Regions from separate parts of the Lysinibacillus sp. NPDC056220 genome, predicted to be linked through region 3. Evidence: riboswitches for the same ligand, from Rfam matches in the RefSeq annotation. Region 3 holds a riboswitch; each other region holds the start of a gene.

Region 1 (10,110 bases), on a different contig from region 3:
AATTGAATCAGGCTCTTTCCAACAAGCACTTTCTTCTGATGAAAAGAAAGCCTTATTAGATCGTTTAACACGTGTTGAAAATTTTGAGAAATTTATCCATAAAACATTTGTAGGACAAAAGCGTTTCTCTGGTGAGGGCTTAGATACGCAAATTGTACTATTTGATGAAATCATTAAAACTGCAGAAGCGCTAAGTGTTGAAAAAGTACGTATTGGTATGGCACACCGTGGTCGCTTAAATGTTTTAACACATATTTTAAATAAACCTTATGACATGATGTTCTCTGACTTTGCACATGTATCAAATGATTTATTTATGCCGGAAAATGGTCGCCTTGAAATTACAAAAGGGTGGACAGGTGATGTGAAATACCATATGGGTGCTTCTTATAACCGTGATTCAGGTATGAATGTGAAACTTGCCTACAACCCATCTCACTTAGAAGTGGGCAACCCAGTAGTTCTAGGTGCTACTCGTGCAACACAAGATGACACTTCAAAGCCAGGTCAAGCGGTTCATGATCGTACAAAAGGCTTAGGAATCCTAGTACACGGTGATGCAGCATTCCCAGGTCAAGGTATCGTAACTGAAGTATTAAACTTCGCTAAAACTGAAGGATTTACAACTGGTGGTACTATTCATATTATCGCGAACAATATGATTGGTTTCACTACGGAACAATATGATTCTCGTTCTTCTGTTTACTCATCTGACCCAGCAAAAGGGTATGAAGTACCAGTAGTTCATGTGAATGCAGATAGTCCAGAAGCAGTGGCTCAAGTAGGTCGCTTTGCAGCTAACTATCGTCAAAAATTTGGTAAAGATATTGTTGTTGATTTAGTTGGTTACCGCCGTCACGGTCATAACGAAACAGATGATCCAACGGTTACAAACCCAGAAACATATAAATTAGTTTCTAAGCACGAAACTGTTCGTGCGTTATATGGTGCAGCATTAGTAGCAGAAGGTCTTGTATCAACTGAAGATGTAGCAGCATTAGATACAGCTATCTATGCAGAAATGCAAGCTGCTTACGATCATGTAAAAGAAATGGCTTCAAAAGATGAGCATCATCAATTAGAAATGCCAGAAGAATTAAAAGTAGAGTTCCCACAAATTGATACAGCAGTTGGTGCAGAACGTTTAGGTAAAATCAACGAAGAGCTTCTAGTGTTTGAAGAAAACTTCGAGCCACAGAAAAAGCTTGGAAAAATTTTAGAAAAACGTCGTGATGCATTTGCATCTGCAAAAATCGATTGGGGTCATGCGGAAACTTTAGCATATGCAACAATTATCCAAGATGGCACACCAGTACGTTTCACAGGTCAAGATGCTCAACGTGGTACTTTCTCACAACGTCACTTAGTGCTTCACGATAAAAACAATGGTAATGTCTTTACACCACTTCATCATATTTCTGGTGCAAGTGCATCCTTTACAGTACACAACTCACCACTGACTGAAGCAGGGGTAGTTGGCTTTGAGTATGGTTACAATCTAGAAAATGGCCATGTATTAACAGTTTGGGAAGCACAATTTGGTGACTTTGCGAATATGGCACAAGTAATGTTTGATAACTTCATTTCAGGGGCACGCTCTAAATGGGGTCAAAAATCTGGCATGGTGATTCTATTACCACATGGTTATGAAGGCCAAGGTCCAGAGCACTCTTCAAGCCGTATGGAACGTTATTTACAAATGTCAGCAGAAAATAACTGGTTTGTAGCAAACTGTTCAAATGCAGGTAACTACTACCACTTATTACGCCGCCAAGCAGCGTTATTAGGTACTGAAGGTGTTCGTCCACTTGTGGTTGTATCACCAAAATCATTATTGCGTCATCCATTAGCAGCAGCTAATGCTGAGCAATTAGCAGATGGTTCATTCCAAGAAGTGATTGAACAACCTGGCTTAGGTACAAAAACGGATGCTGTAGAGCGTATCGTATTAGGTACTGGTAAAGTGATGATCGACTTAGCAGATCGCGTGAAAGATGGAGAAGGTTTCGATCACTTACACATTGTTCGTGTAGAACAACTTTACCCATTCCCAAAAGAGCAAGTTGCTGGTATTATTGCTAAGTATCCTAATGCTAAAGAAATCGTATGGGTACAAGAAGAACCTAAAAACCAAGGCTCATGGAATTATGCACTAGAAACATTATATGAACTTGCAGAAGGTAAAAAGCTTCGCTATGTAGGTCGTCCTGCAATGAGCTCAACTTCTGAAGGAGATGCAGATTCTCATAAAGCAGCTCAATCATCACTTATTGAAGAAGCAGTTGCTGAGCCAGTAAAGGTTAAATAATCACATATAAATATTGATAGCTGGGCTACTTGCCCATAAGCAGTAGCCCTTTTATGTGCATCATGCACGTTAATCAAAGGAGGAAATGAAAGTGGCTGAAATTAAAGTCCCTGAATTAGCAGAATCGATTACAGAAGGTAGTATCGCACAGTGGGTAAAAAAAGTGGGCGATCGCGTTGAAAAAGGTGAATTCATCGTTGAACTTGAAACAGATAAAGTAAACGCTGAAATCATTTCTGAAGAAGCAGGTGTATTAACACAAATTTTAGCTGAAGAAGGCGATACTGTACTAGTTGGTCAAGTTATCGCAATTGTAGAAGCAGGCGAAGGCGCAGCAGCTGCACCAGTAGCGGCAGCACCAGCTGAAGCAGCTCCAGCTCCAGCAGCGCCACAAGCAGCACCTGCAGCACCAGTAGCAGCAGCTCCTGTAGTAGAAGAAACTTCTGGTGAGCGTGTCATCGCATCTCCAGCGGCACGTCGACTTGCACGTGAAAAAGGCATTGACCTTGCAGCGGTATCACCAGTAGATCCACAAGGCCGTGTACGTGTACAAGATGTAGCGGCACATGGTACAGCACCAGTAGTAGCAGCACCTACACCAGTAGCAACTACAGGTGGCCCAGTTGTATTCACACCAGCAGCTAATTCTGACCGTGTAACGATTGAAAAAATGAGCCGTCGTCGTCAAACAATTGCAAAACGTTTATTAGAAGTTAAACAATCAACAGCAATGTTAACAACATTCAATGAAATTGACATGACAAACATCATGGCACTTCGTAAACGTAAACAAGAAGAGTTTGTGAAAGCAAACGACATCAAACTTGGTTTCATGTCATTCTTCACTAAAGCTGTTGTTGCAGCACTGAAAAAATACCCATACGTAAACGCTCAAATCTCTGGCGATGAAATTCATTTAAATAACTTCTTTGATATCGGTATTGCAGTATCAACTGAAGAAGGTTTAGTAGTACCAGTTGTACGCGATGCGAATAGCAAAAACTTTGCAGAAATCGAAAAAGATATCGCTAACTTAGCGACAAAAGCTCGTGATAAAAAATTAGGCTTAAATGACATGGCTGGTGGATCATTCACAATCACAAATGGTGGTGTATTCGGTTCATTAATGTCAACACCAATTATGAACGGTACGCAAGCTGGTATTTTAGGTATGCACTCCATTGTAAACCGTCCGGTTGCAGTAAATGGTGAAGTTCAAATCCGTCCAATGATGTATGTAGCACTTTCTTACGATCACCGTATCATCGATGGAAAAGATTCTGTAGGATTCTTAAAAACAGTTAAAGAGTTAATCGAAAATCCTGAAGATTTATTATTAAATTCATAATTCCTTTAAACCCTGCAAACTTTGCAGGGTTTTTTCTTGGCTTCTGTATCACTAAAGTCATTAGTAATTTTGATAATCCAAAACTATTTACTTAGTATAAAAAGAATAGGTAGTAAAAATATGTTGTTTTCCAGCAGATATATGGATAAAAATACGTAGATTAATAATGGATAGGGCAAGCATAATACCCTAATATTGTCATTAATCAGAAAAATGATAAAACTCACTTGACGTACATACTAGTTTTATAGTAGTATCTAAATATCAATTAAATAAACAAACCTCACTAACAAACATCAGTGAGGTAGAGGCGCGGTATTTATTAGTTCATTGTTGAGTACAAGCAAACAAAGACGCAATGAAGAAGGAAATATCGCCGAAGTATAAAAGGAGCTCGTACTTTTATGCTGGGTCTGCAGTGAATAAGTGCAGGACTGTCCTAGTAAATTCATTTCCAGGTTTACTAGGTTGTGCTATCTCGGAAACATGGAATACTAGTGAGGATTTGGGCAACTGTCATAAAAGGTAAGACCTAAGTTCACAAAACTTAGGTCTTTTTTCGTACAGTTGTCTTATTTTTTTACAGAAAAGGGGAGTTTTTCATGAAAAGAAAATGGTTGTTAGTAATGATCTCTATCATGACGGCAATTGTGCTAGCTGCATGTGGCACTAGTGACAAAAAAGAAAGTAGTTCAGGTGATGCTGGCGCAGATAAAGAAGAAGGCAGCGGTGAATTCCGAATTGGAATGGAGGCGGGCTACCCACCATTCAACTGGACACAGCAAAACGATGCAAATGGAGCAGTAAAAATTGCAGATAACGCAGAGTATGCAGGTGGCTATGATGTACAAATGGCGAAAAAAATCGCTGAAGGTTTAGGCAAAGAATTAGTGATCGTCAAATTGGAATGGGACGGCTTAGTACCAGCGCTACAATCTAATAAAATTGATGCAATCATCGCGGGAATGTCGCCAACAGAAGAACGTAAGAAAACAATTGATTTTACTGAAAACTACTATACTTCTGATTTTGTAATGGTTATTAAAAAAGGTAGTAAATATGAAGGTGTCAAATCAATCCAAGATTTCTCTGGCGCAAAAATTACATCACAACTGAATACTTCCAACTACAATGTGATTGATCAAATTAAAGGTGTCAGTAAACAAACAGCAATGGAAAGCTTCCCAGCGATGCGTGTAGCTTTAGAGGCAGGCAAAATTGATGGATATGTAGCCGAACGTCCTGAAGGAATTTCTGCGGCAGCTGCCAACGATAAATTCACATACGTAGCATTTGAAGAAGGCTTTGATACAGATCTTTCAAATACTTCGATTGCTGTAGGCTTACGTAAAGATGATGCTAATCTAGAAAAAATCAATGAAATCCTAAAAGGTATTTCTGAAGATGATCGTCAAGCGATAATGGAAGAAGCTATTTCTCAGCAACCAGCAGCACAATAAAAAAATGGCACGGACTAGTTGCTAGTCCGTGCACTATCATTTCAATCATTATTAAAATGAGAACCTCTCTACATAATGATAATGTCCTAGCGAAATAAATCATAGACTAGTAGAAAAAGCTAGGGCACGAAAAAGATAGCAAGCAACATGACATTGTAAGGAGGAACATCATGAGTCTTGAATGGATACTTTCAATTATTGAAAACAACTGGCAAATGTTTTTACGAGGTGCGTATTATACGTTACTGATTTCGACTATAAGTACAATTATTGGTGCATTTATCGGATTTTTCATCGGAATTATGCATACGATTCCAGTTCGTAAAAAAGGTGTGAAATTTTATAGCTTAAAGCTTATTAATTTTATACTCACATGCTATGTTGAATTTTTCCGTGGTACACCAATGATTGTACAGGCTATGGTTGTCTACTATGGATTAGATATCGCATTTGGCATAGACATGCACTTTATTACAGCGGGGATTTTAGTTGTTTCACTTAATACAGGTGCCTATATGGCAGAAATTGTCCGAGGTGGTATCGTATCGATTGATAATGGTCAATATGAGGCAGCATCAGCTATCGGTATGAATCACTTCCAAATCATGCTTCACGTAGTCCTACCACAAGTAGCACGAAACGTACTGCCTGCGACAGGCAACCAATTAATTATGAATATTAAAGATACAGCTGTACTAAACGTTATTGGAGTAACAGAATTATTCTTCCAAACAAAATCAATCTCCGGTAACAACTTCCGTTATTTTGAATCGTTCTTTGTAGCTTGTATTCTTTATTTCATAATGACATTCACTGCATCACGAATCCTTCTCTATGTTGAAAAACGTTTAGATGGACCAGATGCCTATCAAAAAGAACAAAAAGAAGCAATATAGGGGGACGCACAAATGGCAGTCATTAAAATTGAACATTTAAGTAAATCATTTGGACGTAACCAAGTGTTAAAAGATGTTAATTTTCAAGTGGAAAAAGGAGAAGTTGTTTGCTTAATAGGCTCCTCTGGTTCAGGCAAATCCACTTTACTTCGTTGCATTAATTTATTAGAAACACCAAGTGGTGGGCAAATTATTTATCAAGGGGAAGACATCCTAGATGAAAAACACAATATCCAAGAATATCGAACACATTTAGGGATGGTATTCCAGCAATTCAATTTATTTAACAACCACAATGTTTTAAATAATTGTACGGTGGGGCAAATAAAAGTTTTAAAACGCTCGAAGAAGGAAGCAGAGGAAACAGCGCTTAAATATTTGAACATTGTTGGTATGGAACAATATGTAAACGCAAAGCCTCGACAGCTTTCAGGGGGGCAAAAGCAACGCGTAGCCATTGCCAGAGCATTATCCATGAATCCTGAAGTGATGCTTTTTGACGAACCTACATCAGCACTAGACCCTGAGATGGTAGGGGAGGTATTAAAAGTGATGCGTCAATTAGCTGATGCAGGCAATACGATGCTGATTGTAACGCATGAGATGGAGTTTGCCAAAGAGGTAGCAGATCGCGTAGTCTTTATGGATAAAGGTGTAATTGTCGAAGAGGGCCCACCATCACAGGTATTAATAAACCCTCAGCATGATCGGACGAAAGAGTTTTTAAAACGAACATTAAAGCAGTAGGACCTCATCAAAAAAAGTGAGTCCTATAATAGAGACTCACTTACTTTCTAGAATTCCATTCTGCATAAAGGACAAAGCAGATTACGAATGCTATTGCAATAATAAAAAACCATTGCGGTACACCGCCAAAGCTCATCATAACACCTCAAATGTAAAATTATTTTTGGATAGATTAGGTATTGTATTTCTTTTTTCTCCACAAAAGCCTAAAAATATTATAAAATAGGCATTAGACATTAGCTTTATGCTAGTAAAGAGAGGTAGAGAGAATATGTTACATTTAAAATGGAAAGATGCGCCAACATTACGAACAGTGACTTGCAAACATACCAATGCATCAAAATACCTAGTATCAAATGTTTTAACAGTAGGAAAAGAATATGAAGTAAAAAATGAAACAGAAGAGTTCATTTTTATCATTGATAACACTGGCAACGTCGGTGGCTACTATAAAGATTATTTTGCATAAAAAGAAGATAGGGTGGTTCAGATCATTTACTGAGCCACCCTTTTTTTCATGAATCCCTCTGATAGACTCTTATATCCGTTGTATTTTGCAACTGTTGCTTTTCCTGTTCCGTCGCCGTATGTAAGGCGAACACATCTTTTATAGCTGTTTGTAGCTCATATTGCGTTTCCTTAAATTTCGATACTTGCTGTTCGAATGAAGGTCTTGCAAAACGATCCTGTGTCTGTGATAATCGTTCCTCAAGCTGTGCATAATGATGATCCATATGCATGGATAGCATCATTGCTAGTTGATTTTTCCATAAAGGAATTAATGTGACAATGGAAAACTCAATTTTTTCAGCTAATGTTTGATTCGCTTGCTGTATCATACGAATTTGTGGTGCCGTTTGTAGGGCTACTTGTTGAGAAACCTGTAAATCATAAATACGTTGATCCAGCCTCTCAATTTGTGCAGCGAAATCATTTAGTTGTTGAATGGCAAGAGGCTGTTTATTTGCTTGGACACTTGTTATTTTTGTAGGAAGCTCCACCTCAATGGCCTGCTGCTTTTTCATTTGACCAGCTGCAATCGCAGTAGCTAGTTCCTCGAAAAATCCTCGATTATGTGTATAAAGTGCTTCTAAATTCTCTACATCCCGAATTAGTTGGAGCTGAGCACGTTCCAATTGCACCCCGATACGTTCCACCTGAATACTAATACGCTCAAATTCTGTTAGGGTTTGCTTCACAGTAGGCTCTGTTTTACCACCAAATATTTTTTTGAAAAAGGTTTGTTTTTTTGGCTCTAAAGCTGTCGGGTCTACGCGATCTAAGGTTTGCATTAAGGAGTCTAGCATTTGACCTATTTTGGTCACGTCCTTTTGCTTCACCTGCGCTAACATTCGATCCGCAAACTGGGACAGGGAACGCTGTGAATCCTGTCCTAAAGACAGCAATGATTCAAAATCAGTTAAATCAATTTGGCTGGCATATAGTAAAGCCCGACTTTGCGCAAGAGGCGATAGCGTTTCGTACGTCGCCATCGCCTCATTTTGTGGAGTTGTTTCTAAATAAGATTGTACTAATGGAGAAAGACCAGGAATGGTATTTAATTGAAAAGCATGTTCATCTGCCGTCATTTGTCATCGCCTCGCCAGTCCAATTGTTCTCTACGTCTAAGATTAGAACGATTTGCGAATTCAATCTCCATTTGTAGGTGGTCAATATCATTCGCAAGCGCATCCTTTAAATCAATTTGAATCGTATCATTTAAGTCCGTTAGTGTTTCACGCGTTTTTGATAACGTCAATTGAATTTCTTTATCCTTCACAGGCTGTCTAGAAAGCATTGTATACTTATCAGTTAATTCCACTGCTGAAGGTAAATGCGCATAGAAAAAGGGTTCAACATTGTAAAACTTACGTGGGTCTGTCTTGACAATTTTGACGATGTTTTTTGAAATACGGGTCATCTCAAGTAGTTGTTTAAAAGCAGATACGGAACGTACACGTAAATAGTTTTGACTTAATGTTTGAATTTGCTTATTAGCGGTTGATAATTGTGTTTCAATGTGTTTGAATTCTTCTTTTGTGATACCTGCTATTTGCATGACTTTCTTTTTTTGTCTATGTTTCAGCAACGCTGTACTCGTCGCATATGAACCAGCAAACAGTAAACCACCAAGGAAGAATCCAGGATTTGCTGCAATTGCTGCGATAGAAACAGTTGTTAGCGAAATAACGAAGCTAGCAGTATGTCTAGAAAAAAACTGTCCAATACTAAGCATTGTTTCTTCCTCCTTGCATTTCAATATGTCTATCTTCTTATACGAAATAATCGACATAAAGTTTCAATGAAAAATGAAACCTTACATAAATTTTACTGCGAATCGCAAATTTTCTCAATGATATTACCTAGAATAACTAGGATTAAGTTGTTCAGTATGTATGTCCACTTATTTTTAAGAGATTTGTGAACATCATATCGTATGGATTCGAATTTCTAATGATTAGGTTTATGTGCTGTCTAGCTTGAAATAAACGTGTTGACTTATTTTTCGATCGTGCGGTTCTATTTCCTAGTGTAAGAATTAAGCATGGATGTTACTTTTTTATTCCCTAATACAAAACATCAACAACTGCTTTTAAACGAACCACCAATCTAAGTGTTTATTTTAAAATAGTTTAATAATCCAAAATAGGATAATTATTGTATAATAAAGTCGGTATATACGATAATAGGATTGTGAAAAAAGAAAGCGGTGGAAAAATGAACAATAAAAAAGGAATAATTATTGCTAGCATCATACTCTTATACTGTGTAATTGACGTTATCTATACATTTGTATTATCTGGAAAAATCAATTGGTCTATATTATTTTTAGCCGTATGTATGATTGGTTTAATAGAGGTCGCCATATTCAATAATAAATACCTAAAAAAGAATATAAATCATTAATTATTATAGGGTGCATTTACCTTTAATACCTTGTAAAAAAGAAGAGCCAGACTAAACAATGTCTGACTCCATTCGTACATATCCTTTTAAATCATCATATAACTCTAAAGAAAATGAATTGGAATCGGCTTGGGGACTAACACCCTTTTGGACAAAAAGAAGGAATTCATTCAGCGCTTTTTCAGGTCCTTCTACTTCAACCTCAATTTGCTCGGCAGCATTCAATCTACAATACCCTTTTAGCCCTAATTCAATGGCTTTTTGTTTAATAAAGAATCGGTAGCCTGTCCCATAGACGTCACCAAAAAATTTAATACTTGCTCGTTTGTTCAAGGAAATACCTCCTACCATTAGAGAGGGGATGAGCCTCTCTCTTTATTGCATAACTCGTTCCTTTTCTAAATAGGCAATTAAGTTATTAATATAATATAGAACTTGAGTTGA
Region 2 (10,110 bases), on a different contig from region 3:
TTTAATACTCTCGGATATTATCTATCCCTACAAGGACCGGTGCATGCAAAAGGGAAACCTTAAGTAGACACATCTTGTGGGGCAGCTGAAGCAGTTGCAGAAACTACAGTTGATAATACAGCAACAAGTGTAGAATTCTTAATTTCATTGTAATCACCTACAAATAAATATAAGATTTTTATGACACACATTTACATTTTAGTAATTTTTTTAATTATAAATAGGAGGTTTTTTTCATGAAATTTTATATTCCTATACTTATTATTATTGTATTAATAGTTATACAATGCCACTATGCCAAAAAAGGAAATCTGTTATTAACTATTTTATTGGCCACTTCCTTTTCTATTTTAATTAAATTTCTATTATGGGATTCTAATTACTTATTTTTATTGCTATACGTTAATTTCTTTTTATATTTAATAAGTTTAGTTACCTATTTTACAAGACCAACTATGTGAGTGTTACAAACGATCAAATTGCTATCATCATCGTTCGATATCAACAAAACTTATACTGGCTCTTTCATTAAACATCGACCTTCTCAATATTACGGATAGCTAGGTAGGCAATACTAACACCTAAGATTGCTAGTGAGATTGGAATAATAATGATGTCATTTAATGTGAAGTTACCTGTATTGGATGAAGTCACTGATACAATTAGAATAGCTGAAATAATTGTTGCTGGAATAGAGTATTTTCTCATACCGAAATACAACGGAATTAATGCTATCCCTGAGGCAGCAATTGCATTCATGAATACAGATGGTATATGTTGCATGATTAAAGTATTAGATAATACATCAGGAATTAAATCAAATTTATCGCTTACGATGCAAAAGATGGTTGTAATCAAGACATTGGAAATGATGATTACACTAAAGGTAAAAATCATGACAATTGCAAGCTTAGCAGCGATTAATTTCTTTCGGCTTACAGGATACATGAAGGCCAATGTGATTGTTTTAAACTTATATTCTCCAATGATCAGCTTAGCTATTAAAGTAGCTGCAAAAATAATAAATACCGCTCTGACAAATGAATCAATGACACTTAAAGCCATTTCATAATTTTCAATACCAACTTCCTCTTCTATTTTAGAAATAAATAAAATCATAAACATAAAACCTAAAATAATAATGTTAGCAAACATAGCACTTTTAAAATAGGAGCTTAAATGATATTTTTTCATTTCTAAACGCATTAAATTAAGCATGAACAATCCCTCCATTTATTAGCTTAAGGAAGTAATCCTCTAATGTGCTTGTTTTCTTGCTAATCTCCTCTATCTCAATGTCATGTTCAATCAATGTTTTTGTTAGAACTTTTTGGGATACTGTCAAATCATAAATTCGTATAGAATTGTCATCCATCAGCTTGAAATTAGCCATTTTTAATTTACTTTCTAAAATAAAGGCAGCCTTCTTGCCATCGTTTACAATCACTTCAATATAGTCGGCTTGATTACGATTTATCGTATCCATCGTTACTTCAGTAATGAGTCTACCTTCCTTGATGACACCAATTGTATCGGCCAACTGTTCAATTTCCCCTAATATATGACTAGAGATAATAATTGTAATGCCATACTCCATACAGAGCATTTTGAAAAGCTCTCTCAACTCTTTAATCCCAATAGGGTCTAGTCCATTAATTGGCTCATCTAAAATTAGGAGCTCTGGCTTTGTAATAATAGCACGGGCAATACCTAGTCTTTGTTTCATCCCTAGTGAAAAATCTTTTACCCTTTTTTCCTCTGTATTTGTTAATTTTACAAGGTTAAGTACATGAGCTATTTCCTGCTTATTGTAATACCCCATATATTCGCAATGCAGTTCTAAAGTTTCTCTAGCCGTTAATTTTTCATAGAAAATAGGATATTCAATAATCGTTCCCATTCTTTTTAATATCTCATACGATTGATCGGTCAACCTCTCACCAAATATTTCAACATCTCCGCTTGTTGGCTTCGTCAAATTTGTTAGCATCTTCATCACTGTCGTTTTACCCGCTCCATTAGGGCCTAAAAAACCATAAATCTCCCCCTTCTTCACGTTCATATTGACAGCAGAAACCACTTCTTTTCCTTCGTACACTTTCGTAAGCTGGTTTGTTTTCACAATGTATGTCATGTCAATCTCTCCCTCAAATGTGGCTATTGTCATTATAAAAAATGAAGCTCTCTAATTTATTACTTGATTCTTACAAATTTCTTAAGAGAATAATAAAAGCCTGTAAAGCACCATAAAAGCTCTACAAGCATGTGATTTCAATACGTCATTCGTTTTAAAGCAATGGTAAAAATGGTCTTTTTATAGGGAATACTTGATAACTGGATGGAACCATCCATCATTTCCACTAATCGCTTTGTAATCGTTAAACCGAGGCCACTCCCCTGAAAGGATTTATTGCGAGAGTCCTCTAGCGTGTACATTCTCTCAAATACATTATCAATATGGTATTCATCAATTCCTTTACCACAATCCCATACATCTATATAAATACTCGTGTCATCATTTCTTATAGTTAAGCCCATTACATTGCCATCCGCTCCATAGGCAAGAGCATTGGATAAAAGATTGTTGAGAACCCTATTTAATGCTTCTTCATTGCCAAGGGCATACATAGGCGTTTCAGGAATTGTAATATTGATATCTAATCCCATCGACGTCACCATATCGTAAAATGATAATATATTTTTTCGGCTAATTTCACAAACATTGATTTTAGTGATTGGATAATCTGTATCTCCAGCCTCTAATTTGGCAAGATCAAAAAATGTATGAATGATTTTTAATACTTCTAATGTTTTAGCATGCACGCCTGCTAATAGTCTTTGGCGTTCTTCCTCACTAGCTGAGCCTTGGAGCTGAAGCATTTCAATATAGCCTAGCACAACCGTTAAGGGCGTTTTTAAATCATGTGAAATGTTGGCCAACATTTTTTTCATGGAATCTTCCATTTTCCGATGGGTCGCCTGAACTTTTTGGTGATAATCCAGCCAAGCATTTATTGAAATAAGTAGCTGTTGAACTTGTGTATTGCTCGTAGTTACCAAAATTTTTTCGTTACTTTGTTCTTGAACGATGATTTGAAGTTTTTCATACATATATTGGACCGTCTGATTTTGTTCTTTTTTTGTTTTCCATTGAAAAATAACAATTCCTATAAGCACCAAAATGATAATGAATAGAATGATGATCATATCTGCTATCCTTCAAATTTGTAGCCAATTCCCCACAGTGTTTTAATGTACTGGGGGTTGGATGGATCATCTTCAATTTTTTCGCGTAGCCTTCGAATATGTACATTAATAATATTTTCATCACCATAATATGCATCTTTCCATATTAGCTGATAAATTTGCTCCTTCGTAAAAACTCGGTTTCGGTTTGTTACAAATAGCTTTAAGATGGCAAATTCCTTTGATGTTAGCTTTACTTCCAGTCCATTTTTATTTATAGAAAAATTAACAATATCTATCTTTAAATGGCCTATGACTACTACATCTTGTTTGTGATCTGTTTGGCCAGCGTATTTTGTTGCTCGTCTAATAACGGCCTTTACGCGAGCAGAGAATTCCAGCATAGAAAATGGCTTAGCAATATAATCATCTGCCCCTAATCCCAACCCAAGCGCTTTATCTACATCACTATCCTTTGCAGACATAATGATGATTGGAAGTGCTGCCTGTTCTCGAATTACTTTTAAAACCTCTAATCCATTAAGCTTAGGAATCATAATATCTAGTATAACTAAATCAAAAGTTTGATTTAAACAATATTGTAATGCCTCTTCTCCATTATTTGCAGTGGTGACATCGAAGCCTTCCAATAATAAAAAATTCGCTACCATATCGCGAATAGCCTCATCATCTTCCACTAGTAAAATATGTTTTTGCATTTCCATGCACCTCTCCCTACCAGAAAGTCAAAAATCACACTTCCATATCTATAGTATATTACCATATATATGATATTGGTTTAGTAATAATTTTAAAGGTCTATATATAAAAAAGCTGTCCCATCAACCATCATACAACGGTTTATAGAACAGCTTTTCGTTTAATTTTCTACTTTTAAATCACAATCTTTAAGAGGAAGCATTTTTGTTTTATGTTTAATTTTGTACCCCAGCCATAGCAATAGGAACAGGGGAATACCGATATAAGAAACAAGGATACCATACCAATCGATTGTATCACCGATAAACGCTGTGTAATTCTGTCCAATTACAACAATCATACAAATCGTAAAGGCGAATAGTGGACCGAATGGGTATAGCTTTGCTTTATACGGTAATAGCTTTGGATCTAAGCCCTGAGCTTCGAAGGCACGACGGAAACGATAATGACTAAATGCAATACCTAGCCAAGCAATAAAACCTGACATCCCAGAGGCATTTAAAAGCCAAATATAAACGACCCCATCACCAAAGAATGACGCTAAAAACGCTACACAGCCTACAGCTAATGTTGCGATTAGTGCATAAATTGGAATGCCTCGACGACTTAACTTTGCAAAGAATTTAGGAGCATGACCATCCACTGCTAATTGCCATAGCATACGTGAAGATGCATACAATCCAGAATTACCTGCTGATAGCATAGCCGTTAAAATAATGGCATTCATTAAGGAAGCAGCAAAAGCAATACCTAAGCGATCAAAAACGAGTGTAAATGGGGATACAGCGATATCTTCCGATAATAAGCGCTCATCTGTAAATGGAATCAACATCCCGATAGCAGCAATGGCTAAAATATAAAATAAAATAATTCGCCAAAACACAGATTTTACTGCCTTCGGTATATTTTTTCCTGGATCATCTGTTTCACCTGCAGTAATCCCAAGTAGCTCTGTTCCTTGGAATGAAAATCCTGCCGCAAGGAAAATACCAAATGTTGCAAGGAAGCCTCCATGGAATGGCCCATCACTAATAAAGAAATTTGTAAAACCTACTGGTGCTTGTCCACCCAAAATACCAAAAATCATTAATAAGCTAATAATAATAAATACAATGACCGTAGCCACTTTAATCATGGCAAACCAATATTCACTTTCCCCATAGCTCTTTACAGACAATAAATTAAATGTCAGTACAATCACAATAAATAATACTGTCCAAAGTGCTGATGAGCTATTTGGGAACCAATATTTCATAATTAATGATACTGCCGCAATCTCTGCCGCAATCGTAATTGCCCAGTTATACCAGTAGTTCCAGCCCAGTGCAAAACCTAAAGCGGGATCTACAAATTTTGTCGCATACGTACTAAAAGATCCTGAGGACGGCATATAGGCAGCCATTTCACCTAAACTTGTCATTAAAAAATATACCATAATACCGATTAAGGCATAGGCAAGCAATGCGCCTCCCGGACCGGCTTGTGCAATAGCACCACCACTGGCCAAAAATAGCCCCGTACCAATTGTACCGCCTAAAGAAATCATTGTGATATGACGGCTTTTTAATTCTTTTTTCAGCTTCGGTGCTTTATGGCCGAGCTGATTGATTTTTATTTCACTCACGATATAGCTTCCTTCCTATTTATGAGGCAAAAAAATGCCATCACATGAACAATGTGATGGCTAAGTTAATCCTCAGTTTTTCCTAAATGATAGCTCAACACGTTGTACAAACGTGACAGTTCTGTTCCTTTCGGAGACAGCCCCAGCATGAGGTTTTCAAGTCCCCTCACACTTCGGCAATATTTCCTTTCAGCTAATCTCTTCAATGCTTGTCATTTCAATTAGCTTACTTATAAATATCGCGACCTCTACCTCAATACAAACATGAGGCATATAATTATTAAATTTATGATGTTTACTATATTAACATAAGACCTAAGACATTTCAATATAACTATAAAAGTTCTGTATTTTGTGAATTTTCCACTATTTTTAATAGTGTGATAAAGTGTTATAGTAGTTCAATTAGGATGGTTATAACAGGGGGAATTATTTTGACTTTAAATGATCATTCCTCCAGCTTCCCAAGTAGAAAAATTAGCTGGAAGGGAACAACTTTATTATTAGTTTTTGGCGTAATATTTATAGCATCTACATTACGCATGCCACTAACTGTTGTGGGTCCAATTGTATCCTTTATACGAGACGACCTTGGTATTTCCAATGTTCTAGCCGGGTTTCTTACAACTATACCATTGCTTGCTTTTGCCATCATATCACCGTTCGCACCAGTTGTAGCACGAAAACTTGGGCTTGAGCTAACCTTATTTTTATCCACTATTTTATTGGCCTTAGGTATTGTACTACGCTCCCTCGGTACAACAGGGTTACTTGTATTTGGTACAGTGCTCATTGGCGTAGCAATATCATTTGGAAATGTGTTGATTCCAGGATTATTAAAATTAAAATTTCCTTATCATGTAGGATTATTGATGGCATTTTTCACTATGTCGATGAACTTAACAGCGGGGCTTGGAGCTGGTATTAGTTATCCAATAGCTAATTCTTCACTAGGTTGGCAAGGGGCATTGGCTGTGGCGCTTATATTAGTCGTATTAACCATTTTAATCTGGATACCTCAATTGAAATTAAATAAGCCAAAACCAGCTACTACCTCCAAAAAAACAGGTAAACCTCTTTGGAAATCACCTGTTACATGGGCAGTAACAGGTGCAATGGGGTTACAATCTTTATTATTTTATACAACAGCAGCTTGGATTCCTGAAATTTATATTGCGCAGGGATTGGCTCCTGATAAAGCTGGTTGGATGTTTTCTATTATGCAATTTTCACAAGTTCCCATGGCATTGGTTGTCCCTATTATTGCCGGTAAAATGACTTCACAGAGACCACTTGTCCTCATGTTTACATCGTTCTATTTAGTAGGATTTGTCGGCGTTGTGATGGAGTGGACAACTATGGGGATATTATGGATGATTCTTCTAGGTTTAGCAGGTGGGGCTTCATTCGCATTAGCAATGATGTTCTTCACACTCCGTACGCGTACAGCATTTGAAGCCGCTGATCTATCAGGATTTGCACAATCATTAGGCTATTTATTCGCTGCCATTGGTCCAATTCTTTTCGGATACCTCCATGATCTGTTTGGTGGTTGGAATATTGCAGGTTGGCTCTTTGTTGTTGTAGCTATGACACTCTTCTTATGCTCCATGCGAGCATCTAAAGATGAATATGTCCATTAGATTTAAGCAGATGGGGAAGCTGAACCATCTGCTTTTTGTCTATATCATTTCCTTTTTTCTAATGTTTTAGTAAGGCTAGTAGTTCCGAAAGTTCCTCTGTTGCGCTCTTGATATATGCCTTAATAGTAGTAAAAACAGGGATCGCCTCTTGAAGGAGTAAAAAACTAAAATAATAATAGCCTAAAAAAGCTTCTGGCTCATAACCTCTAGGCGGATCTCCCTCCCACTCCAGCTCATCATCATCTTCATTTTCTATCCATAAATATTTCGTATCCAATAGCTCCTGCATCGTTGAAACGTTATGTGTTGAATCTTGATAATCCTCAGTTATTGCATGAGCCACAGCTAAATAAAGCTTTATTTCAGCTAAGGAGACTTCCTCTACATTTTTACTTGAGAGCTTTTTTAAAAGAATAAGTAAAACCCATGGCGTCACCTGCCAAAGTGTTCCTTGATGTTCGATTAGTTCTGTCAGCTCTTGATATTGTTCTTGTTCAATTAAACGAGGAATGTCTGTTCCTCTGCCATAAGGTGTCGTCAATTGTTGCCAAGGGATATTCGAAATATTTTGGTTCAACATCTTGAATTGCCCCTCCCCCAAAACGGTACTTAGAAGCTGTTGGTTTTAAAACAATTCCTTTCAAGTTAATAACATGGTTTTTGATAAAAATAATTGGGCGTATGATAAGTATTTATATAAGGTTTATGAAATATATGAGTGGTCGCAGGGGAAAGTGGTGGGATTAACCATGTCCAGTTACCCGTAATTTCTCGTCCTGCCGATTTCTCAGCTTCCTCAAATAATTTAAACTGCTGAGCAGCAGTATGATGATCTACAATGCTCACACCGTCCTCTTTAAAAGAATGAAGAACAGCAATATTGAGCTCCACTAATGCACGATCACGCCATAGAGAGGCTTGTTTAGTAGTATCCAAATTAAATATGTCCGCAATAGCTGGCAGCATATTATAGCGGTCATGATCGGCTAAATTGCGTGCACCAATTTCAGTTCCCATATACCAGCCATTAAATGGAGCCGCTTGAAAATCAATGCCAGCCATTTGAAAACGCATACTCGAAATAATAGGAACAGCATACCATTTTAACTCTAATTCCTCCACAGCTTCCGATTCTGGATGACGTATTGGAACCTCTAAAATATACTCTGTAGGAATTGTAAATAGCTGTGGAGCATGTCCATCTACCTGTATAACTAGTGGTAACACATCAAAGGGTGTACGCTCGCCTTTCCAGCCCATCGATTCACATACTTTTGTAAAAGTGATAGAATGTGCATCCCCAATGATGCCTTCTTCTGTTTCATAGCCTGCGTAACGAATTAGCTGATGATTCCAAATCCGTACTCTATCATTTGCAAACACTGTTATAGTTGGACGGATTTTCCCCTGATTTGTGGCATACTCTATATGCTCTAGTAACTTTTGAAAAATGCTCTGTTCATCTAAAACTTCTCTTGCATCTACTACATGCAACGATTGCCAAAACAACCGTCCAATACATTTATTGCTATTACGCCATGCAGCTCGTGCACCAAAAATTAGCTCTTCTGTTGTAGGCTTATATTCCCCTGCTCTTTTAATCTGTTGTAATCTATGTTCTAACCAAAGTTCGGATTCATTTTGTTCTTGCTGGTATTGATTTAAAAAACATTGTATCTCCTGTATATTCATATTGATTCCTCCACTTATCCCCATATTAGAGGAACAAGGCAATAAGCACCATGAAAATAGCTAGTGAAAAAACATACATATTTCATATATGAAATAGTTTGTTCAAATTTTACATGAAACAATGTTCCCGTAGTGATTGAAATGGAATTGTAACGCTTCCTATAGCAAGCCTATAGAAAGAGAGGGATTATTAGAAGGAAAGGATTTAGACCTAACATTAAAAAGCAACTAAACGTAGCTTTGATGTCTGTTATGAAGAATATAAAAAAAGCATGTAACACACAACTGTGCTACATGCTTGATGACCCGTACGGGATTCGAACCCGTGTTACCGCCGTGAAAGGGCGGTGTCTTAACCACTTGACCAACGGGCCGTGGCTCCGAAGGCAGGACTCGAACCTGCGACAACCTGATTAACAGTCAGGTGCTACTACCAACTGAGCTACTTCGGAATAATGATGGGCCTAAATGGACTCGAACCATCGACCTCACGCTTATCAGGCGTGCGCTCTAACCAGCTGAGCTATAGGCCCATTTTGGAGCGGGTGATGAGAATCGAACTCACGACATCAGCTTGGAAGGCTGAGGTTTTACCATTAAACTACACCCGCAAATAATGGTGGGTCAGGACGGAATCGAACCGCCGACACTTAGAGCTTCAATCTAATGCTCTACCAACTGAGCTACTGACCCGAAATGGAGGAGGTAGAGGGATTCGAACCCCCGCGCGGTGTTACCCGCCTGTCGGTTTTCAAGACCGATCCCTTCAGCCAGACTTGGGTATACCTCCAAAAATATTAAAATGGTGGAGCCTAGCGGGATCGAACCGCTGACCTCCTGCGTGCAAGGCAGGCGCTCTCCCAGCTGAGCTAAGGCCCCATTTATAAATGGTCGGAATGACAGGATTCGAACCTACGACCCCTTGGTCCCAAACCAAGTGCTCTACCAAGCTGAGCTACATTCCGATAACATGAATAAATTGGCGCGCCCGACAGGAGTCGAACCCATAACCTTCTGATCCGTAGTCAGACGCTCTATCCAATTGAGCTACGGGCGCAAAAATAATAAATACTGATGAGCCATGAAGGACTCGAACCTTCGACCCTCTGATTAAAAGTCAGATGCTCTACCAACTGAGCTAATGGCTCGTAAAAGAAAAAATGGCTGGGGTACTAGGATTCGAACCTAGGCATGACGGAATCAAAATCCGTTGCCTTACCGCTTGGCTATACCCCAATTTTAAAA
Region 3 (10,110 bases):
CAATGACCTCGCGTCACATTACGATGATGGCATTAGGTGGTGCCATTGGCGCAGGATTATTTAAAGGAAGTAGTGCAGCCATTGATATGGCAGGTCCATCGGTGCTTATAGCCTATTTATTAGGGGGCATTATTTTATTATTTGTTATGCAAGGTCTCGCAGAAATGGCAGTCCGCAATAAGGAAGCAAGAACGTTTAGAGATTTAGTCGAATCCGTTTTAGGCAAATATCCTGCTTATTTTTTAGACTGGATTTATTGGAAGATGTGGGTATTAAATATTGCAGCAGAATCTGTTGTCGCCGCTATTTTTATACAATATTGGTTGCCTGAATACCCAATTTGGATATTGGCGTTATCTGTTTCGGTGCTAGTGACAGCTATTAATCTGTTATCCGTGAAGATTTTTGCTGAAACGGAATACTGGCTAGCATTGATTAAAATTACGGTTATTATTGTATTTATTATTGCAGGACTCATTTTATTGCTTGTCTCATTTGGTCAACATAGTGCTGTAGGTTTTTCTAACTTAACCTCGCACGGCGGTTTTTTCCCAAATGGATCAATGGGATTAATTGCAGCTATGCTTGTGGTGATCTATTCCTATGGTGGAACTGAAATCATTGGGATTACATTAGCTGAAACAAAAAATCCTGAAAAGGTAGTACCAAAAGCTGTGCGCAGTACATTAGTACGTATTGTTACTTTCTATTTACTGCCATTCTTTATTATCGTTAGTTTGATTCCTTGGAATGAAGTGAATGGAGTACCAGAAAGTCCATTTGTAATGGTATTTAAAATGATCGGAATTCCTGGTGCGGATCATATAATGAATGCTGTAGTGTTACTTGCTATTATTTCTTCTATGAATTCGGGCCTTTATGGTTCGTCACGTGTACTTTATACACAAGCAGTAGACGGGCGTGTTCCTAAAATTTTTGCTCAATTATCCAAAAGAAATGTTCCCGTATATGCGATTTTGATGTGTACATTAGCGTTATATTTAGGTGTCATCGTTTCGTTATATGCTGGAAGCAAGACATTTGATTTTCTGATGGGATCACTTGGATATACTGTGCTATTTATTTGGTTAATTATTGCCATAGCTCATCTGAAATCAAGAAAAAAACAATCAGCAAACTCAAGTGTGTATGAAGTGAAATGGTACCCTTATACTACATGGATTGCGATTATTGCACTGAGTACGATCTTAATTGGTATTATTTTTACCACTTCAATAATCGTGACGGGTATTACATTAGCCATCTACATTTTTATTACGTTAACTTATTTATGGAAAGGCCGTTATCAACAAAATTAATCGGTACGTTTAATTTTCGACAAGGATTTTCATAAAAAATACATTACAGGCAGATTGTTCGCTCAAGTGAATTTATCCATGCTATACTACAATCATAGTAAGTTTAAGGAGGATTTCAAATGGCAATTGTACATGCAACAGATGCTACGTTCCAAAGTGATATTAAAGAAGGGTTAGTATTAGTGGACTTTTGGGCTGCTTGGTGCGGACCTTGTAAAATGATCGGGCCAGTTCTTGAGGAAATGGATGCTGCAGGTAGCGCGGCTAAAATTGTAAAAGTTGACGTAGATAATAACCAAGGTACTGCAGCTGAGTATCAAATCATGTCAATCCCATCATTATTATTATTTAAAGATGGAGAATTAGTTGACAAAACTGTAGGCTTCCAACCAAAAGAAGCTTTAGAAGCATTTATCGCAAAACATGCGTAATGAATGAAGTTCACAAAAGCCGGACCATCAATTGATGTGTTCGGCTTTTTTTCGTTATATACTATAGAAAGATAAAATGATTTATTGAGGGGAATTTTAAGTAGGAGGCAGGTAGGTAATGAACGATTTAATCAAGCGTAAACTGGATATTCTACCAGATCAGCCTGGCTGCTATTTGATGAAGGATCGACAGGGGACCATTATATATGTCGGGAAAGCGAAGGTACTGAAAAATCGTGTCCGTTCATACTTTACAGGAACACATGAAGGTAAAACGCAAAGACTTGTAAGCGAAATAGAAGATTTTGAGTATATCGTGACATCATCAAATATAGAAGCACTTATTTTAGAGCTGAATCTCATTAAACTGCATGACCCAAAATACAATGTCATGTTGACCGATGATAAGACGTATCCGTATTTAAAAATTACGAATGAAAAACATCCTCGTCTAATTACGACACGTAAAGTAAAAAAGGACAAAGCTAAATATTTTGGACCGTATCCTAATGCCTATGCGGCAAGTGAAACAAAGAAGCTGTTGGATCGCTTATATCCACTACGAAAATGTGTGCAACTACCTTCAAAAGTTTGTTTGTATTATCATATGGGCCAATGTATAGCACCATGTGTGAAAGAAATTGAAGGTCACGTTTATCAGGAAATGATTGAGGATATGACGAAGTTTCTTAACGGTGGAGTTGAGGCAGTCAAAAAGGAGCTTGAAGTAAAAATGCTTGCGGCTGCTGAAAACTTGGAGTTTGAACGAGCTAAGGAGTTTCGTGATCAAATTGCTCATATAGATACGGTTATGCAAAAGCAAAAAATAGTATCAAGTGATACGACCAACCGCGATGTCTTTGGCTATGCTGTGGAAAAAGGATGGATGTGTGTACAGGTTTTCTTCGTTCGCCAAGGGAAGCTGATCGAACGGGATGTTTCTATTTTCCCCATCTATCAAGATCCAGAGGAAGAGTTCCTAACCTTTGTAGGACGGTTTTATGAAAAACCAGAACATATTAAGCCAAAAGAAGTCTTTATTCCACAAGCAATTGATGGTGCGATTTTAACGGAATTATTAGGCATTAAAGTTCTTACACCAAAAAGAGGTCAAAAGAAGGAGTTGGTGGATTTAGCGACGAAAAATGCTGAAATTGCAGTTGCCGCTAAATTCCAGCTTATCGAACGGCAGGAAGAACGTACTATTGGTGCATGTGAGGCACTAGGCGATGCAATGGGTATAACGACACCATTACGAATTGAAGCTTTTGATAATAGTCATATGCATGGAACGGACGCAGTATCTGCAATGGTTGTTTTCATTGATGGCAAGCCTGCCAAAAAGGAATATCGCAAATATAAAACTCGGACAGCAGCTAAGCATGATGATTATGGTGCTATGCAAGAGGTCATTCGCCGGCGCTATATTCGTGTTTTGAAGGAAGGTCTTCCACTACCAGATTTAGTGCTAATAGATGGTGGTAAAGGTCAAATGGAAGTAGCACGAGAAGTATTAGAGGATGAGCTAGGACTTGTTATACCTATTGCTGGTTTAGCAAAGGATGACAAGCATAATACATCGCAACTATTGTTTGGTGATCCGCCCGAGGTCATTGCCTTAAAACGTACAAGTGACGGTTTTTATTTATTACAACGAATTCAAGATGAAGTCCACCGTTTTGCGATTACCTTTTTACGTCAACAGCATGAAAAGCATGCTATCCAATCTGTGCTGGATCAAATTGAGGGTGTCGGTCCAAAACGAAAACAGCAGCTACTTAAACACTTTGGGTCCGTTAAGAAAATACGTGAGGCTAGTGAGCTGGCTTTACAGGAAGCCGGGATGCCAGCTAATTTAGCAAGTCATATTTATGCCTATTTTCAGCAGGAGTCATTGTCAAAGGAATAGACATATGCTAAGGTTATAAATAACATTGTTGTCCAATGTTAACAGCCCACTTGTTTTAATGAGGGCGAACATAAATTTAATACATTCACTTTTAAGGTGATGATAGAGGTGCAAGATTCAAAAGTAGCGCAATAGAGGATGAACAAATCCTAAGACATTGCGTGAAAGGGGAGCTTGCCGAAGTACAGTAATGTTGTTTCCACTGTTGTACTGGTTTTGCATTTAAGAAATGTAAGACTGTCGATTCTACAAGTTTCGGAGAGCTATCACACATGCGCAAGTTTCATTTATTGTACATGTTAGAGGCAGCTTTCACGTTTTGTGAAGGCTGCCTTTTAGTTTTCTAGAGGCTGTTTTACACCTTATATTAGGTGAATTACCAGACTGGAAAGGAGAACAAAAGAAATGTCTAGAATAGTGATGAAATTTGGAGGGGCTGCACTAGCATCACCCGAACAAATTCAAGAGGCTGTACGAAAAGCGATTGCTGAAAAAGATAGAGGTTTCGATGTGGTAGTAGTAGTAGCTGCAATGAGACAAACGATACAAGACGTGAAAATGAGCGTACTTCATTTCACAGATGATGTGTCAAAACGTGAATTAGATGCAGTTGTGTCTTCATGCTCTCAGCTATCAAGCTCAGTCTTTGCCATTGCGTTACAAGAAGCTGGCTATAATGCGGTGTCATTAACAGGCTGGCAGGCTGGTATTTACACGGATCATATGTATAGTCATGCACGGATAGATCATATCGATGTTAGTCGTATCGAAGAACATTTAATGCAAGAACAAATCGTCGTTATTGCTGGAGATCAAGGCATTGACAATGACCACAATATAACAACGCTTGGGAAAGGTGGGACCGAAACGACAGCCGTCGCACTTGCTGTTGCATTAGATGCCGAGCGGACAGACATATACACGAATGTTGACGGTGTGTATACAGCAGATCCACGCTTTGTTGTACAGGCACAAAAACTACAGGAAATTTCCTATGATGAAATGTTAGAGATAGCTCATTTAGGATCACATGTCATACATCCACGTGCAGTTGAGTTAGCTAAAAAGTTTCAAATACCAGTTATCATACGCTCTAGTTTAGTGGAGTCAGTAGGTACTTTATTGAAGGAGGAAGTAGAGATGGAGAAAAATTTAATAGTTCGTGGTGTTGCCTTTGAATCAGATGTTATTCGTTTAACAATTGGCTATGATGCATATTCGGGTGCTTCATTAGCGGATATATTTTCAACTCTTGCTGAAAATCGCATCAACGTGGATATTATTGTTCAAGCCATTATTGATGGATTAAAACCAACTGTGTCCTTTTCAATTTTGAAAGAAGAATTTGCGGAAGCATTACGTGTTTTAGAGGACAGTAAAGTATCGCTTGGCTTTAGCTTTGCTGATTTCGAAATTGGATTAGCAAAAGTTTCTATTGTTGGCTCTGGTATGGTTTCTAATCCCGGTGTCGCTGCCCGTATGTTCGACCGGTTACGTCGTGAAAATATCCCTGTGAAGATGGTCAGCACCTCGGAAATTAAAGTGTCTGTTGTAGTTCCGCAGGATGAAATGATTCGTGCGGCAAATGCATTACATGATGAATTTAATTTAGAGCAGGCTCTTTACATATAATAATAGAAGAAACAGCATTTTCTGTCATTGTCCGAAATAAAAGGAAGGATTGTCATCCCGTTTATTGATTGGGGAGACAATCCTTTTTTGTTACTCTGTTGGGATCGTATGCATGATCCGTTCCTTTACGTCCCATTTGACTGTAAACATAACGTAATGTTGCTTTTCACGTTTTTCATCATAGCATTCTGTTAAATAGCCTTTAGCTAGCTGAATTTGTTCAGCTATAAATCCTGCCTCAAGTCTAAAGCTACGTTGTTTGATTTGTAATATTTCAGGGTCGTTTGTCAACTGGAAAATGCGTCCGTCTTTCGATTCTTTCATTAGCTCTAATGTACCCCAACAGGCATCTGCGAAAAATGCGATAAGTTCGTCTTGACTTTTACATGGAAACTTACGCGCAAGCTCTTTGCCTGCCCAATAAAGGACATCATTCTCATGTTTACCGAGTATAGAAGATAGAATATGATCGCGAATGATCTCATAACCAAAGGAAGAGATTGTAGGAGATGGAGTGTTTAACATTGTTATCCTTCTTTCTTAGAATTTTCTTAAAATTTAACGTTAATAAAGTAATGGTAGATTTTTCGAGAAAAAACGACGCATTATGCACTAGATTAGTTCTTTAATAAGCTCTATGAAAAACTTCGAGTTGCCTTGACGCTCGTAGCTCTTGAGAGTACAATAAACATGTCATAATATTGTACCATGATGAAATACACAGTCAATGAAGTATCATTTACAAAATGATGACTTCTTTTGTTGTGCTATTTTAAGTACTAAGGGGGGTAACAGTCTTGTCGAAAGATCGAGAGTTTTTATGGCGTCGCTTACATTCTCTACTTGGGATCATTCCAGTAGGTCTGTTTTTAACGATGCACCTGTTCATTAACTTTACAGCAACAGGCGGGGCAGATAGTTATAACGATGCTACCGCAGTAATGGAGAAGATTCCATTCCTTATCCTAGTTGAATGGATTGTCATCTATATTCCATTGATGTTCCATGCATTTTATGGAGTGTTCATTGCATTCACTGCTACACCAAACACAGGACGTTTCAGCACATACCGTAACTGGATGTTCTCATTACAACGTTTCACAGGTGTATTCCTAGTGATTTTCATTGCATGGCATATTTTCCAAACTCGTATTCAAAAAGCACTTGGCACACACGTTGATTACGACATGATGGCGAATATCGTTGCTAATCCATTCATGCTTGGATTCTACATTGTTGGTATTTTATCAGCAACTTTCCACTTATCTAACGGTTTATGGGCATTCCTAGTAAGCTGGGGTATTACACAATCTCCACAGGCTCAAAAGATTGCTACTTACGTAACAAACATCATTTTCGTAATTCTAAGTGTAGTTGGTATTGCTGCTATTTTAGCTTTTGTATAATTCCATAGAAAGCTACGATAGAGCAAATGCAATCAATGCAATTTTTTAAGAGGAGTGAGAAATAATCATGGCGAAAAGCAAAATAATTGTTGTCGGCGGTGGTCTTGCCGGTCTGATGGCAACGATTAAAGCAGCTGAAGTTGGTACTGAAGTTGATTTATTCTCATTAGTTCCTGTAAAACGCTCACACTCTGTTTGTGCGCAGGGCGGAATTAATGGTGCGGTAAATACTAAAGGTGAAGGGGATTCTCCATGGATCCACTTTGATGATACAGTATATGGTGGTGACTTCTTAGCGAACCAACCACCAGTTAAGGGTATGTGTGATGCAGCCCCTGGGATTATCCATTTAATGGACCGTATGGGTGTTATGTTCAACCGTACACCAGAAGGATTATTAGATTTCCGTCGTTTTGGTGGTACTTTAATGCACCGTACAGCTTTCTCTGGTGCAACAACTGGTCAACAATTACTATATGCGCTTGATGAGCAAGTTCGTTCTCATGAAGTAGCTGGTTTAGTAAATAAATATGAGCACTGGGAATTCCTTGGTGTTATTATCGATGAAGACGGCGTGTGCCGTGGTATCGTAGCGCAAGATATGCGTACAGAAGAAATTAAATCATTCCGTGCAGACGCTGTTATTATGGCGACTGGTGGCCCTGGTATTATTTTCGGTAAAACAACAAACTCTGTTATTAACACAGGTTCTGCTGCTTCTATCGTTTACCAACAAGGTGCTTCATATGCGAATGGTGAGTTCATCCAAATTCACCCAACAGCGATTCCTGGAGATGACAAAAACCGTCTAATGTCAGAATCAGCTCGTGGTGAAGGTGGTCGTATTTGGACTTATAAAGACGGTAAACCTTGGTACTTCTTAGAAGAGAAATACCCAGCTTATGGTAACTTAGTACCACGTGATATTGCAACACGTGAAATTTTCGACGTTTGTGTAAACCAAAAACTTGGTATCAATGGCGAAAACATGGTATACCTAGATCTTTCACATAAAGATCCACATGAGTTAGACGTTAAACTTGGTGGTATCATTGAAATCTACGAAAAATTCGTAGGAGATGACCCACGTAAATTACCTATGAAGATTTTCCCAGCAGTTCACTATTCAATGGGTGGATTATGGGTTGACTACAACCAAATGACTGAAATTCCTGGTCTATTTGCAGCAGGTGAGTGTGATTACTCTCAACACGGTGCCAACCGTCTTGGTGCGAACTCATTATTATCTGCTATCTATGGCGGTATGGTTGCAGGACCAAACGCAGTAGATTATGTAAAACATCTTAAAAAGCATGCAGAAGATATTCCACAAGAGATTTACGATGCTCGCGTAACAGAAGAACAAGCGAAATGGGATGCTATCATGAAAATGGAAGGCACAGAAAACGCTTACTTACTGCATAAAGAGCTTGGTGAAATGATGACTGCTACAATGACTGTAGTACGTTACAATGATCAGCTTGAAGATACATTGAAAAAACTTGATGACCTTACTGAGCGTTGGAACAACATCAACATTAACGATACGCAAAAATGGAGTAATCAAGGCGCACACTTTACACGTCAGCTTAAAAATATGTTAGTGCTTGCGAAAGTAATGACAAAAGGCGCATTATTACGTAATGAATCTCGTGGTGCGCACTATAAACCTGATTTCCCTAATCGTGATGACGAGCAATTCTTGAAAACAACAATGGCGAAGTTTGACCCAACTACTGGTAATCCAATCATCACGTACCAAGAAGTCGACGTTTCTTTAATCCCACCACGTAAACGCGACTACTCTGCGAAAGGAGACTAAAAGTTATGCAAATCGCAGCTAATACTGGAAGAATGGTTAAAGTAGAAATCTTACGTCAAGATACACAGGGCGGCAATAGCTACTGGCAAAAATTCCAAGTGCCTTACCGTCATGGTATGAACGTAATTTCTATTTTAATGGAAATTCAAAAAAATCCTGTTACTGAAAATGGTGAAAATACATCACCAGTTTCATGGGATATGAACTGTTTAGAAGAAGTTTGTGGTGCATGTTCAATGGTTATTAATGGCCGTCCACGTCAATCATGTTCAACACTTGTTGACCAATTGACTGAGCCTATTAAATTGGAGCCAATGAAAACATTCCCTGTTATTCGTGACTTACAGGTTGACCGTGAACGTATGTTCAACGCGCTTAAAAAAGTGAAAGCATGGGTACCAATCGATGGTACGTATGATTTAGGTGAAGGTCCTCGTATGCCAGAAGGTAAACGTCAATGGGCTTATGAATTATCTAAATGTATGACTTGTGGTGTATGTATGGAAGCATGTCCAAACGTGTCTGAAAAAGCTTCATTCATCGGGCCAGCTCCATTATCACAAGTACGTCTTTTCAACACTCACCCAACTGGTGCAATGATTAAAGACGAACGTTTAAATGCTATTATGGGCGATGGTGGCCTAGCGAACTGTGGTAACTCTCAAAACTGTGTTGCTGCATGTCCAAAAGGTATTCCTTTAACAACATCAATCGCTTCATTAAACCGTGCTACTACAGTGCAAATGTTCCGTAACTTCTTCGGTTCTGACCACTACGTAGATTAATATCGGACAAGCTGAACTCCCTTACACTTAGTGTGAGGGAGTTTTTTATAGTGATATAAACATAGTTAACATGTTTCAAGAAAAAACCATACTATTTAAAGAAAAAGGGATTTTAGTAATAAAATAAGGGGAATTCGGTTTTTCCTATGATAATATAGTGTTTTCTTATATAATGAATAAGTATTCATTGCTGATTGACAGTCTAAACTGACTGAAAAGGATGGTAAATAAATGATAGGGGATGGCGTTATTATGAAAGCAAGCTATATTGGAAATTTACAAGAGTGGGAAAAGGGGTTTTCCTTTTATAGTGAGGCACGTGTACGATTCTCAGAAACAGATATGTATGGGCATATGAACAATACTGTAAGCTTTACTTATTTTGAACAGGCGAGAATTGATTATTTTCGACATATAGGTATTTTAATGCCATCAGTAGCTGATGAGAATGTGAGGAGTATACCGATTGTAGCTGATTTACAATGTGATTATGTAAAGCAGGTTTTCTTTGATGACCTACTAAGAATTTATACAAAGGTAGCGAAAGTTGGAAGTTCATCAATGGACCTTCATTATCTAGCAAAAAATCAAAAGGACGAAGTTTGCTTCACAGGTCGTGGGACAATTGTGCAAATGGACCCTCGAACAGGCAAGAGTGTACCGATTTCTAAAGAAGAAAGAGCGCACTTGATTGATTTGGGAATTATACCCAATTAGTGAGTTACGTTACAACATAAAAAATTATGAACATAGTAGGAATATTGTTTTACATAAAATTGTTGAAAATGTCGAAGCAATTTCCGAAA

What was found. A riboswitch is a leader RNA that binds a small molecule or an ion and turns the genes downstream of it on or off. The one in region 3 is predicted to bind lysine.
Positions count from the first base shown of each region.
Region 1: another riboswitch for lysine. It lies ahead of ACOZBY_RS11400 (transporter substrate-binding domain-containing protein); the one in region 3 lies ahead of ACOZBY_RS06065 (aspartate kinase).
Region 2: another riboswitch for lysine. It lies ahead of ACOZBY_RS17205 (amino acid permease); the one in region 3 lies ahead of ACOZBY_RS06065 (aspartate kinase).

Region 1 is NZ_JBMOXD010000003.1:268,070-278,179, reverse strand. Features, by position in the region: gene ACOZBY_RS11410 (2-oxoglutarate dehydrogenase E1 component) at 1-2,308, shown strand, start outside; gene odhB (2-oxoglutarate dehydrogenase complex dihydrolipoyllysine-residue succinyltransferase) at 2,400-3,656, shown strand; lysine riboswitch at 3,954-4,140, shown strand; gene ACOZBY_RS11400 (transporter substrate-binding domain-containing protein) at 4,259-5,116, shown strand; gene ACOZBY_RS11395 (amino acid ABC transporter permease) at 5,287-6,012, shown strand; gene ACOZBY_RS11390 (amino acid ABC transporter ATP-binding protein) at 6,025-6,759, shown strand; gene ACOZBY_RS11385 (DUF6501 family protein) at 7,031-7,228, shown strand; gene ACOZBY_RS11380 (toxic anion resistance protein) at 7,275-8,348, opposite strand; gene ACOZBY_RS11375 (5-bromo-4-chloroindolyl phosphate hydrolysis family protein) at 8,345-8,995, opposite strand; gene ACOZBY_RS11370 (acylphosphatase) at 9,718-9,999, opposite strand; gene ACOZBY_RS11365 (methyl-accepting chemotaxis protein) at 10,042-10,110, opposite strand, start outside.
Region 2 is NZ_JBMOXD010000006.1:641-10,750, reverse strand. Features, by position in the region: gene ACOZBY_RS17225 (ABC transporter permease) at 529-1,218, opposite strand; gene ACOZBY_RS17220 (ABC transporter ATP-binding protein) at 1,211-2,134, opposite strand; gene ACOZBY_RS17215 (sensor histidine kinase) at 2,272-3,207, opposite strand; gene ACOZBY_RS17210 (response regulator transcription factor) at 3,213-3,905, opposite strand; gene ACOZBY_RS17205 (amino acid permease) at 4,067-5,530, opposite strand; lysine riboswitch at 5,613-5,789, opposite strand; gene ACOZBY_RS17200 (CynX/NimT family MFS transporter) at 5,941-7,173, shown strand; gene ACOZBY_RS17195 (hypothetical protein) at 7,232-7,753, opposite strand; gene ACOZBY_RS17190 (nitric oxide synthase oxygenase) at 7,819-8,865, opposite strand; tRNA gene ACOZBY_RS17185 (tRNA-Glu) at 9,168-9,239, opposite strand; tRNA gene ACOZBY_RS17180 (tRNA-Asn) at 9,241-9,317, opposite strand; tRNA gene ACOZBY_RS17175 (tRNA-Ile) at 9,325-9,398, opposite strand; tRNA gene ACOZBY_RS17170 (tRNA-Gly) at 9,403-9,476, opposite strand; tRNA gene ACOZBY_RS17165 (tRNA-Phe) at 9,483-9,558, opposite strand; tRNA gene ACOZBY_RS17160 (tRNA-Ser) at 9,563-9,655, opposite strand; tRNA gene ACOZBY_RS17155 (tRNA-Ala) at 9,669-9,744, opposite strand; tRNA gene ACOZBY_RS17150 (tRNA-Pro) at 9,754-9,830, opposite strand; tRNA gene ACOZBY_RS17145 (tRNA-Arg) at 9,846-9,922, opposite strand; tRNA gene ACOZBY_RS17140 (tRNA-Lys) at 9,941-10,013, opposite strand; tRNA gene ACOZBY_RS17135 (tRNA-Gln) at 10,027-10,101, opposite strand.
Region 3 is NZ_JBMOXD010000002.1:212,547-222,656, forward strand. Features, by position in the region: gene ACOZBY_RS06050 (amino acid permease) at 3-1,319, shown strand; gene trxA (thioredoxin) at 1,439-1,750, shown strand; gene uvrC (excinuclease ABC subunit UvrC) at 1,869-3,659, shown strand; lysine riboswitch at 3,755-3,933, shown strand; gene ACOZBY_RS06065 (aspartate kinase) at 4,065-5,291, shown strand; gene ACOZBY_RS06070 (YslB family protein) at 5,382-5,816, opposite strand; gene ACOZBY_RS06075 (succinate dehydrogenase cytochrome b558 subunit) at 6,089-6,697, shown strand; gene sdhA (succinate dehydrogenase flavoprotein subunit) at 6,765-8,519, shown strand; gene sdhB (succinate dehydrogenase iron-sulfur subunit) at 8,525-9,304, shown strand; gene ACOZBY_RS06090 (acyl-CoA thioesterase) at 9,557-10,021, shown strand.